Regions from separate parts of the Streptomyces sp. NPDC127117 genome, predicted to be linked through region 1. Evidence: riboswitches for the same ligand, from Rfam matches in the RefSeq annotation. Region 1 holds a riboswitch; the other holds the start of a gene.

Region 1 (3,941 bases):
CAACGCCCGGCGGCGTGCCGGGACGCACTGAGGGCCCGTACCCCCGGGGTACGGGCCCTCAGTGCGTGAGTGGTGTCGTTGGCCGACCGCGCCGAACTCAGCCGACGGCGAGCTTGACCATGTCTGCCTGCGGCCCCTTCTGGCCCTGCGAGATCTCGAATTCAACTCGCTGACCCTCTTCGAGGGTGCGGTACCCGTCCATCTGGATCGCGCTGTAGTGGACGAAAACATCCGCACCACCGTCGACCGCGATGAAGCCGTACCCCTTCTCCGCGTTGAACCACTTGACGGTGCCCTGAGCCATGCCTAACTCCCCTATTACTGGCCCTTGCGCAGGACCGCACTTCGCGGACCCGGGTCAGAACTCACCCTCCGACAGGAGAGGGTGTGTGCGCCGGAACGCGTCGACCGCGGCTGAATGTATCTGCCCAACTGCCCTCTGCAACAGGTCAATCGGACGAGAATTCTCGGCCGCGCCGAACGCCCGAATATGTGGAATTCATGAGATTCCTGGGCAAGTCGGGCCAGGCAAAGGCGACTTATGCCGCAAGCACAACGCACACTTTGGCTGCATCTTGTCGCGACCAGGCGCATTCTCATATGCGGGCGGCGCGGGGCAGCTGGGGGGACTTCCCACACTGTACCCCGCTCAACCATGCAGAATTGCCCCCTCCGCTTCAAACGCGGAGGGGGCAATTCGATAACGCGATGCGGCCGGACGGGGCGTCAGCAGCCGCCCGCCACCGCCGGGATGATCGAGATGCCGGCGCCGTCGGGCGTCGCGGTCTCCAGGCCGCCCTCGAAGCGCACGTCGTCGTCGTTGACGTACACGTTCACGAAGCGGCGCAGCTTGCCCTGGTCGTCCAGGACGCGGGCGGCGATGCCCGGGTGGTTCAGCTCCAGGGACTCGATGACCTGGGAGAGGGTCGAGCCCTCGGCCGGGACCTCGGCCCGGCCGCCCGTGTAGGTGCGGAGGATGGTGGGGATGCGGACCTTGACGCTCATGGTGGGTGCCCTTCCTGGAGTCTCGGGTGGTCAGCTGGTGGCGAGGCCGGCGGCGCGGAACGCGTCCAGGCTGGGGCGGATCGTCGCGGTCGCCTGAGAGGTGTCGGCCACCGCGTCGAGGGTCTTGAGGCCGTCACCCGTGTTGAGTACGACGGTGGTCAGCGACGGGTCGATCAGGCCGGCCTCGATGAGCTTCTTCGTCACGCCGACCGTCACACCGCCCGCCGTCTCCGCGAAGATGCCCTCGGTGCGCGCCAGCAGCTTGATCGCGTCGACGACCTGCTCGTCGTCGACGTCCTCGACCGCACCGCCGGTGCGGCGGGCGATGTCCAGGACGTACGGGCCGTCGGCCGGGTTGCCGATCGCGAGGGACTTGGCGATCGTGTTCGGCTTCTGCGGCCGGACGATGTCGTGGCCGCCCTTGTACGCGACCGAGACCGGTGAGCAGCCCTCGGCCTGGGCGCCGAAGAGCTTGTACGGCTTGTCCTCGACCAGGCCGAGCTTGATCAGCTCCTGGAGCCCCTTGTCGATCTTGGTGAACTGCGAGCCGGACGCGATCGGGATGACCAGCTGGTCCGGGAGCCGCCAGCCGAGCTGCTCGCAGATCTCGTACGCCAGGGTCTTGGAGCCCTCGCCGTAGTAGGGACGCAGGTTGACGTTGACGAAGCCCCAGCCCTCGCCGAGCGGGTCGCCGATGAGCTCGGAGCAGAAGCGGTTGACGTCGTCGTAGTTGCCCTCGATGCCGACCAGTTCACCGCCGTACACCGCGGCCATGACGACCTTGCCCTGCTCCAGGTCGTGCGGGATGAACACGCAGGAGCGGAAGCCGGCACGGGCGGCGGCGGCGCCGACGGCACCGGCGAGGTTGCCGGTGGAGGAGCAGGAGAGGGTGGTGAAGCCGAAGGCGCGGGCGGCCTCGATGGCCTGGGCGACGACCCGGTCCTTGAAGGAGTGCGTGGGGTTGCCGGAGTCGTCCTTGACGAACAGCTTGCCCTGCTCGACGCCGAGTTCGCGGGCGAGGTTGTCGGCCTGGACGAGCTTGGTCCAGCCGGGGTTCAGGTTGGGCTTCTCGGCGACATCGGCGGGGACCGGCAGCAGCGGCGCGTAGCGCCAGATGTTGGCCGGGCCGGCCTCGATGCGCTTCTTCAGCTCTTCGGGCGAGCCGCTCGGCAGGTCGTACGCGACTTCGAGCGGCCCGAAACAGGACGCGCAGGCGAAAATGGGGCCGAGTTCGAATCGCTCGCCGCACTCGCGGCAGGAAAGGCCCGAGGCGGGGCCGAGGTCGACGGATCGGACATCGGCGGAAGAATTGGTGCTTACTGCAACGGTCTGCGCAGCCATGGTGGCGAGGCCCTTTCTCCTCATCTTCCTCGCGGCGCGTTTCGCCACGAGACGGAATTGGCACCTTCCCCACCTGACCTCGCGGTCGGCGGGAGGGTTGCCGGGACTTCAACGGGCCGTTCCCTCAGTCCCTCTGGATGAGCGCTGTGGCACCGGATCTTCGATCCGGGCATTTATCGGCGGACGGACCCCGGCATGCGATGGTCGTCCGCGTTGTTCAAGACTGTAACCGAAGCACCGGACTGTTGAGATAGTCGTCCGAACCGCGAGATGGATCACATACAGGGAGTATCGACCGTGCTGGAAGAGGTCGAATGCTGGCTGGCCAGGCGTTCCTGGTCGGCCGCCGACCGTCCGATGGACCGCCTGCTGGCCGCCAGGGCCGCGGAGGCGGGCCGCGGGAGCGTCAGTGTCGTACTGCCCGCGCTGAACGAGGAGGCGACGGTCGGCGAGATCGTCGCGACGATCCGGCGCGAGCTGATGGAGAAGGTCCGCCTGGTCGACGAACTCGTGGTGATCGATTCCGGTTCCACCGACGCCACCGCGGAGGTGGCCCGGGAGGCCGGCGCCCGGGTGGTGCACCGCGACGCGATACTCCCCCGGATACGGGCCGTACCCGGCAAGGGCGAGGTGCTGTGGCGTTCGCTCCTGGTCACCGGGGGCGACATCGTCTGCTTCGTCGACGCCGATCTGAAGGACTTCTCGGCGGACTTCGTCTCCGGCATCGTCGGCCCGCTGCTGACCGACCCGGACGTGCAGTTCGTGAAGGCGATGTACGACCGCCCCTTCGGTGACGCGGCGGGGCAGGGCGGCCGGGTGACCGAACTCGTGGCCCGTCCGCTGCTCAATCTGCACTGGCCGCAGCTGGCCGGTTTCGTCCAGCCGCTGGGCGGCGAGTACGCCGTGCGCCGCTCGCTGCTCGAACGGCTGCCCTTCCCCGTCGGGTACGGCGTGGAGCTGGGCCTGCTGGTCGACGCGCTGCACACGGTGGGGCTGGACGCGCTGGCCCAGGTCGACGTGGGGGTGCGCAAGCACCGGCACCAGGACGGGCAGGCGCTCGGCCGGATGGCGGCGGCGATCTACCGCACCGCCCAGCTGCGGCTCTCCCGCGGCCACCTGATCCGCCCGGTCCTCACCCAGTTCGAACGCGGCGAGAACGGCTTCGTACCGCGCACCCATGCCGTGGACACCGAGGAGCGTCCCCCGATGTGCGAGATCGAGGAGTACGTTTCGCGCCGCGCGGCCTGACGTGGCCTGACTTCGCACGTTTGGGCGGTTCGTGATCGGGCTAGATTCCGCAACATGGTCTCCGAGCACGATGCCCAGCCCGCTGCCCGGTCCGGCGTCCGGTCCGGTGCCCAGGTCCTCGTCGCGTCCAACCGCGGCCCGGTCTCGTACACCCTGACAGAGGACGGCTCGCTCGACGCGAGACGGGGCGGCGGCGGTCTCGTCTCCGGGCTGAGCGCCGTCGACGACAAGCTGTGGGTGTGCGCCGCGCTCGGTGCCGGGGACCGGGAGGCGGTCCGGCGCGGGGTCGCCGAGCAGGGCGTACGGATGCTCGACATCGACGCGGAGGTGCACGCCGACGCGTACAA
Region 2 (3,941 bases), on a different contig from region 1:
CGCCGGATATGCCGAACCGATATGTCCGATCTGTCGCGGAGGTCAGGTCATACGGTTCACACTGTCCATGTCGGCCGCACCCGCCGACGGGCCGTCCGGCCGCTATCCGCAGGCTGTCGATCCAACGGGAGAAACACCATGCGTCTTCGCTCCGCTCTCACCGCCGCACTCGCCGTCGCGGCCACCCTGCCACTGACCGGCACCACGGCGTCCGCGACGAACGGCACCGCGAGCCGCCTCGCGACCTGCCAGGAGAAGTCCCTCTCGGTGCACGCAGCACCCGGCGGACAGCGGAACGCGGCCCGGATCGACGTCGTCAACAACGGCGGCCGGGCCTGCGTGGTGGACCGGATCCCCACGATCACCTTCCGGGGCCTCGACGGCTCCGCCGAGGCCGTCCCGCCCGCCGGGAGCGGCCCCTACGAGCTGTCCCCGGGCGAGCGGGCGTACGCCGCCGTGCGGACCGCGGACCCGGCGGCCGCCGAGGGCCACGTCGTCGGCAGCATCTCGGTGGCGGCGGACCCCTCCCACCTGGGCGTCGCCTTCCGCGCGGCCGCCGTGGGCATGCCGCAGGGGATCCATGTGTGGGTGCCGCTGACCACCCGCTGGCAGGAGTCACAGGCGGCGGCGGACAGCGCGCTGGCGGACGCGCTGGGGTGATGTGCGGCTACAGTCCGTAGCTTGTGCCGCCGACCGTCCGCCGTGGGTCGGGGGCGGTCGTCGCGCACGGCGTGCCGCCCTCGAAACCCGCATTGACCAGGGCCGTGGCCCGGCCCGTGGAGTCCACCAGCTTCAGGGCGTGCCACCGCGGCAGCCAGAACACCCGTCCGCGGTGGACCGTGAGCAGTTCGGTGAGTGCCGCCGGGGCGTGCGTCCACACCTTCGGCAGCTCCTCGGCATGGTCGAAGGCGGGGCGCAGTGCGAACCAGCCGTCGGCGCCGATGTCACCGGAGGTGAGCAGCAGCTCCATGGCCTGGCCGGGCTCCTGGTGGCACTTCTTGGTGTGGATCCAGTGGACGTGGTGGCCGGGGCCGTAGCTGGTGCAGCCGTCGTTCCGGACGAGGTGGGGGAGCATGGTGCTTCGCCTTCCCGGGATCCTGGACCCCAGGTGCTCTGCCCCGACGGTCCGCTGTTCCCCGCGCGCTGCGCACGGGGCCGGTCGTCACCCGGAGCACCCGCAGCGGAGCGGGATGCCGTCCAGTTAGCCGGGGCTGTGCACTGGAACTCATGACCTGCGAGAACTGTATCCCACGGACGGCGGTGCCCGACGGGTGGTCAGGTGCTCAGCCGTGCAGCAGTACGGGGAAGGCCTCCATGTCGTTCTGTGTCATCACCGGCAGCTTGCGGACCTCCGTGTCCGGGACGGCCGCCCGCAGCGCGGGGAAGCGCGCGAAGAGTGCCGGCAGGGCGATGCCCGCCTCCACGCGGGAGAGCGCCGCTCCGGGGCAGATGTGCGGGCCGTGGCCGAAGGTCATGTGGCGGATCGGAGCCGGCCGGGCGATGTCGAAGGCGTCGGCGTCCGCCCCGTGCTGCTCGATGTCACGGCCGATGGCGCGATAGGAGATCACCACTCCCTCGCCCTTCGCGATCACCTCGTCGCCCACCTGGATGTCCTGGGTGGCGAACCGCATCAGCAGATGGGTGGTGGGGGTGTCCCAGCGCAGGGTCTCCTCGATCACCGTCTCCCACGGGATCTGGCCGTCGAGGACGCGTCGGAGCTGGTCGGGGTGGGTGAGCAGGGCCCGTACGGCGTTGAGGATCAGCCCGATGGTGGTCTCGTGCCCGGCGGCCACCATGGCCTTGAGGTTGCCCACCACCTCTTCCTCGGTGAGCGGTGCGCCGCCTTCCTCGGCCAGGATGAGCGCGCTGGTGAGGTCGTCGGTCGGGCGCGCCGTCCTCTCGCGTACGAGAGCGGCGTAGAACACGTCCAACTCGGCCAGCAGCGCCAGGCGTTCCTCCTGCGGGGTGAGCATGGAGAAGAACGCCTTGTACCGCTTCATCAGCATGGGGTGCTCGGCCTCGTCCACCCCCATCAGCATGCCGACGACGCGCATCGGCAGCGGCTGGGCGAACACGGACTTGAGGTCGACCACGCCGTTCTCGCTCCTGCGGCTCTGTTCGTCGAGCGCGTCGAGCAGTTCCTCGGTGAACTTCTCGATGTCCGGGCGGATCTCCTCCAGCCGGCGCGGGGTGAGCGCCTGGGAGGTCTTGGTGCGCAGCCGTCGATGCTCGGCGCCGTCCACGGTGAACATGGAGCGCCCGGCGTCGATCATGCCGATCAGCGGCCACTCGTGGGTGACCTCGCCGCGCTGCCAGAGTCCCCAGGCGTCGAGGTCCTTGACCAGGCGGGGATCGACGAGGAGTTGGCGGGCCAGCGCGTGCCGGGTGACGGTCAGGGCCGGAACGCCGAGCAGTTCGATCCTGGCGAGCGGACCCGCGTCGCGCAGTCGGGCCGTCTCTCCGTCCAGGTCCTGGACCAGCGGATCGATGACGACGGGAGCGCCGCTCGAAGCGGCACCCCGGGCGGCGGCGTGCGGGCAGTTCACGACGGGTCTCCTGTCGGACGGACGGGGGCGAACCGGACGGGCAGCGCGGTCATGCCCCGCAGGAAGGCGGACTGCCGCCGGACCAGCTCGGGGACGGGAACGGCGAGGTCCAGGTCGGGGAGCCGGTCGAGCAGCACCTCGATGCCGGTGCGGGCGATGATCTCGGCGATCTCCTGCGCGGGGAAGGGGCAGCGGTACTCGCCGTGGCTGAACGCCAGGTGGGCGCTGTTGCCGCGCTGACCGGACGGTCCGCCCGAGGCGGAGAGGTGCTGGCGGATGTGCGGATCGGCGTTGGCCGCGCCCAGGCCCAGCAACAGCATGTCCCCGGCGCGGATGCTGCGGTCCCCCAGCCGGGTGTCGCGGGCCGCCCAGCGCCCGGCGAGGATCTGCGTCGGACCTTCCTCCCAGAGCACCTCGTTCATGGCTTCGGCGACGCTGTGCCGGCCGCCGGTGAGCGCCACGGCGAACTGGTCGTCGGTGAGCATCAGCCGGAGCGAGTTGCCGATCCAGTCGGCGGTGGTGAGGTGTCCCGCGGCCGTGATGGCCATCAGGTCGAGTACGTACTCCTCGTCGGTGAACTCCCCCGCGTACGCCAGCATGCGCGAGGTGACGTCGTTCCCGGGCGAGGCCCGGCGGGCCGCCAGCAGGCGCTGCATGCTCTCGCCGAACCGCAGATGGGCCTCCTGCGCGCCCGGTCCGCCGTCGGCCAGGTCCCGGAGCACCTCGGCGATCCGCGGCCCGTCCGCGTCGGCGAAGCCGACCAGGCGGGCGAGCACGAGCACCGGCAGCGGAACGGCGAAGTCGGCGATCAGGTCGGCCGTGCCGCGGTCGCAGAACCCGTCCACGAGGCGGTCGGCCAACTCCTCGCAGTCCCTGCGGAGTTCGAAGTGCTCGACCTCTTCGAGGGCCTGCCCGACCATCGCGGCGTGACGCCGGTGCTCGGCACCGGCGGTGAAGTAGATGGACGGCATGGGCCGGCCGACCATCGGCAGCAGCGGCCAGTCCTCGGGGATGTTCCCCCACTGGTTCCACAGTCCGACGTCCCTGGGGAACAACTCGCCGTCACTGGTGACCTGGTGGAGTTCGCGGTAGCCGATGACCAGCCAGGCCGGAACCCCTCCGGGCAGCTCGACGGGTACGACGGGGCCGTGTTCGCCTCGCATGGCGCGGTAGACGACATGGGGTTCCGTGTGGAACTCGGGTCCGCTGAGCGGCACGGCGGAGCGGCCGGCTCCTGCCGGGCAGTGTCCGGCGGCGGTCGGCGTGGATGCGGTCGGGTGTCCTGACACCGCGGATGCGGGCGTCGTCATCGTACGGAATCTCCTGCGACGAAGGCTTCGCTCGTTGCGGTGGTCGGTTGATCAACGCGCCTTCACTATAGGGAAATTCGGTGAG

The links. A riboswitch is a leader RNA that binds a small molecule or an ion and turns the genes downstream of it on or off. The one in region 1 is predicted to bind S-adenosylmethionine.
Region 2: linked by a shared signal. The riboswitch ahead of ACFVH0_RS02750 (hypothetical protein) and the one ahead of thrC (threonine synthase) in region 1 are both predicted to bind S-adenosylmethionine.

What each region holds. Positions count from the first base shown of each region.
Region 1 is NZ_JBHXTM010000005.1:54,212-58,152, reverse strand. Features, by position in the region: gene ACFVH0_RS06485 (cold-shock protein) at 98-304, opposite strand; gene ACFVH0_RS06480 (MoaD/ThiS family protein) at 727-1,005, opposite strand; gene thrC (threonine synthase) at 1,036-2,346, opposite strand; SAM riboswitch class I at 2,364-2,490, opposite strand; gene ACFVH0_RS06470 (glucosyl-3-phosphoglycerate synthase) at 2,644-3,594, shown strand; gene ACFVH0_RS06465 (trehalose-6-phosphate synthase) at 3,649-3,941, shown strand, end outside.
Region 2 is NZ_JBHXTM010000002.1:156,984-160,924, forward strand. Features, by position in the region: gene ACFVH0_RS02745 (DUF4232 domain-containing protein) at 139-660, shown strand; gene ACFVH0_RS02750 (hypothetical protein) at 668-1,075, opposite strand; SAM riboswitch class IV at 1,124-1,233, opposite strand; gene ACFVH0_RS02755 (cytochrome P450) at 1,284-2,546, opposite strand; gene ACFVH0_RS02760 (cytochrome P450) at 2,543-3,856, opposite strand.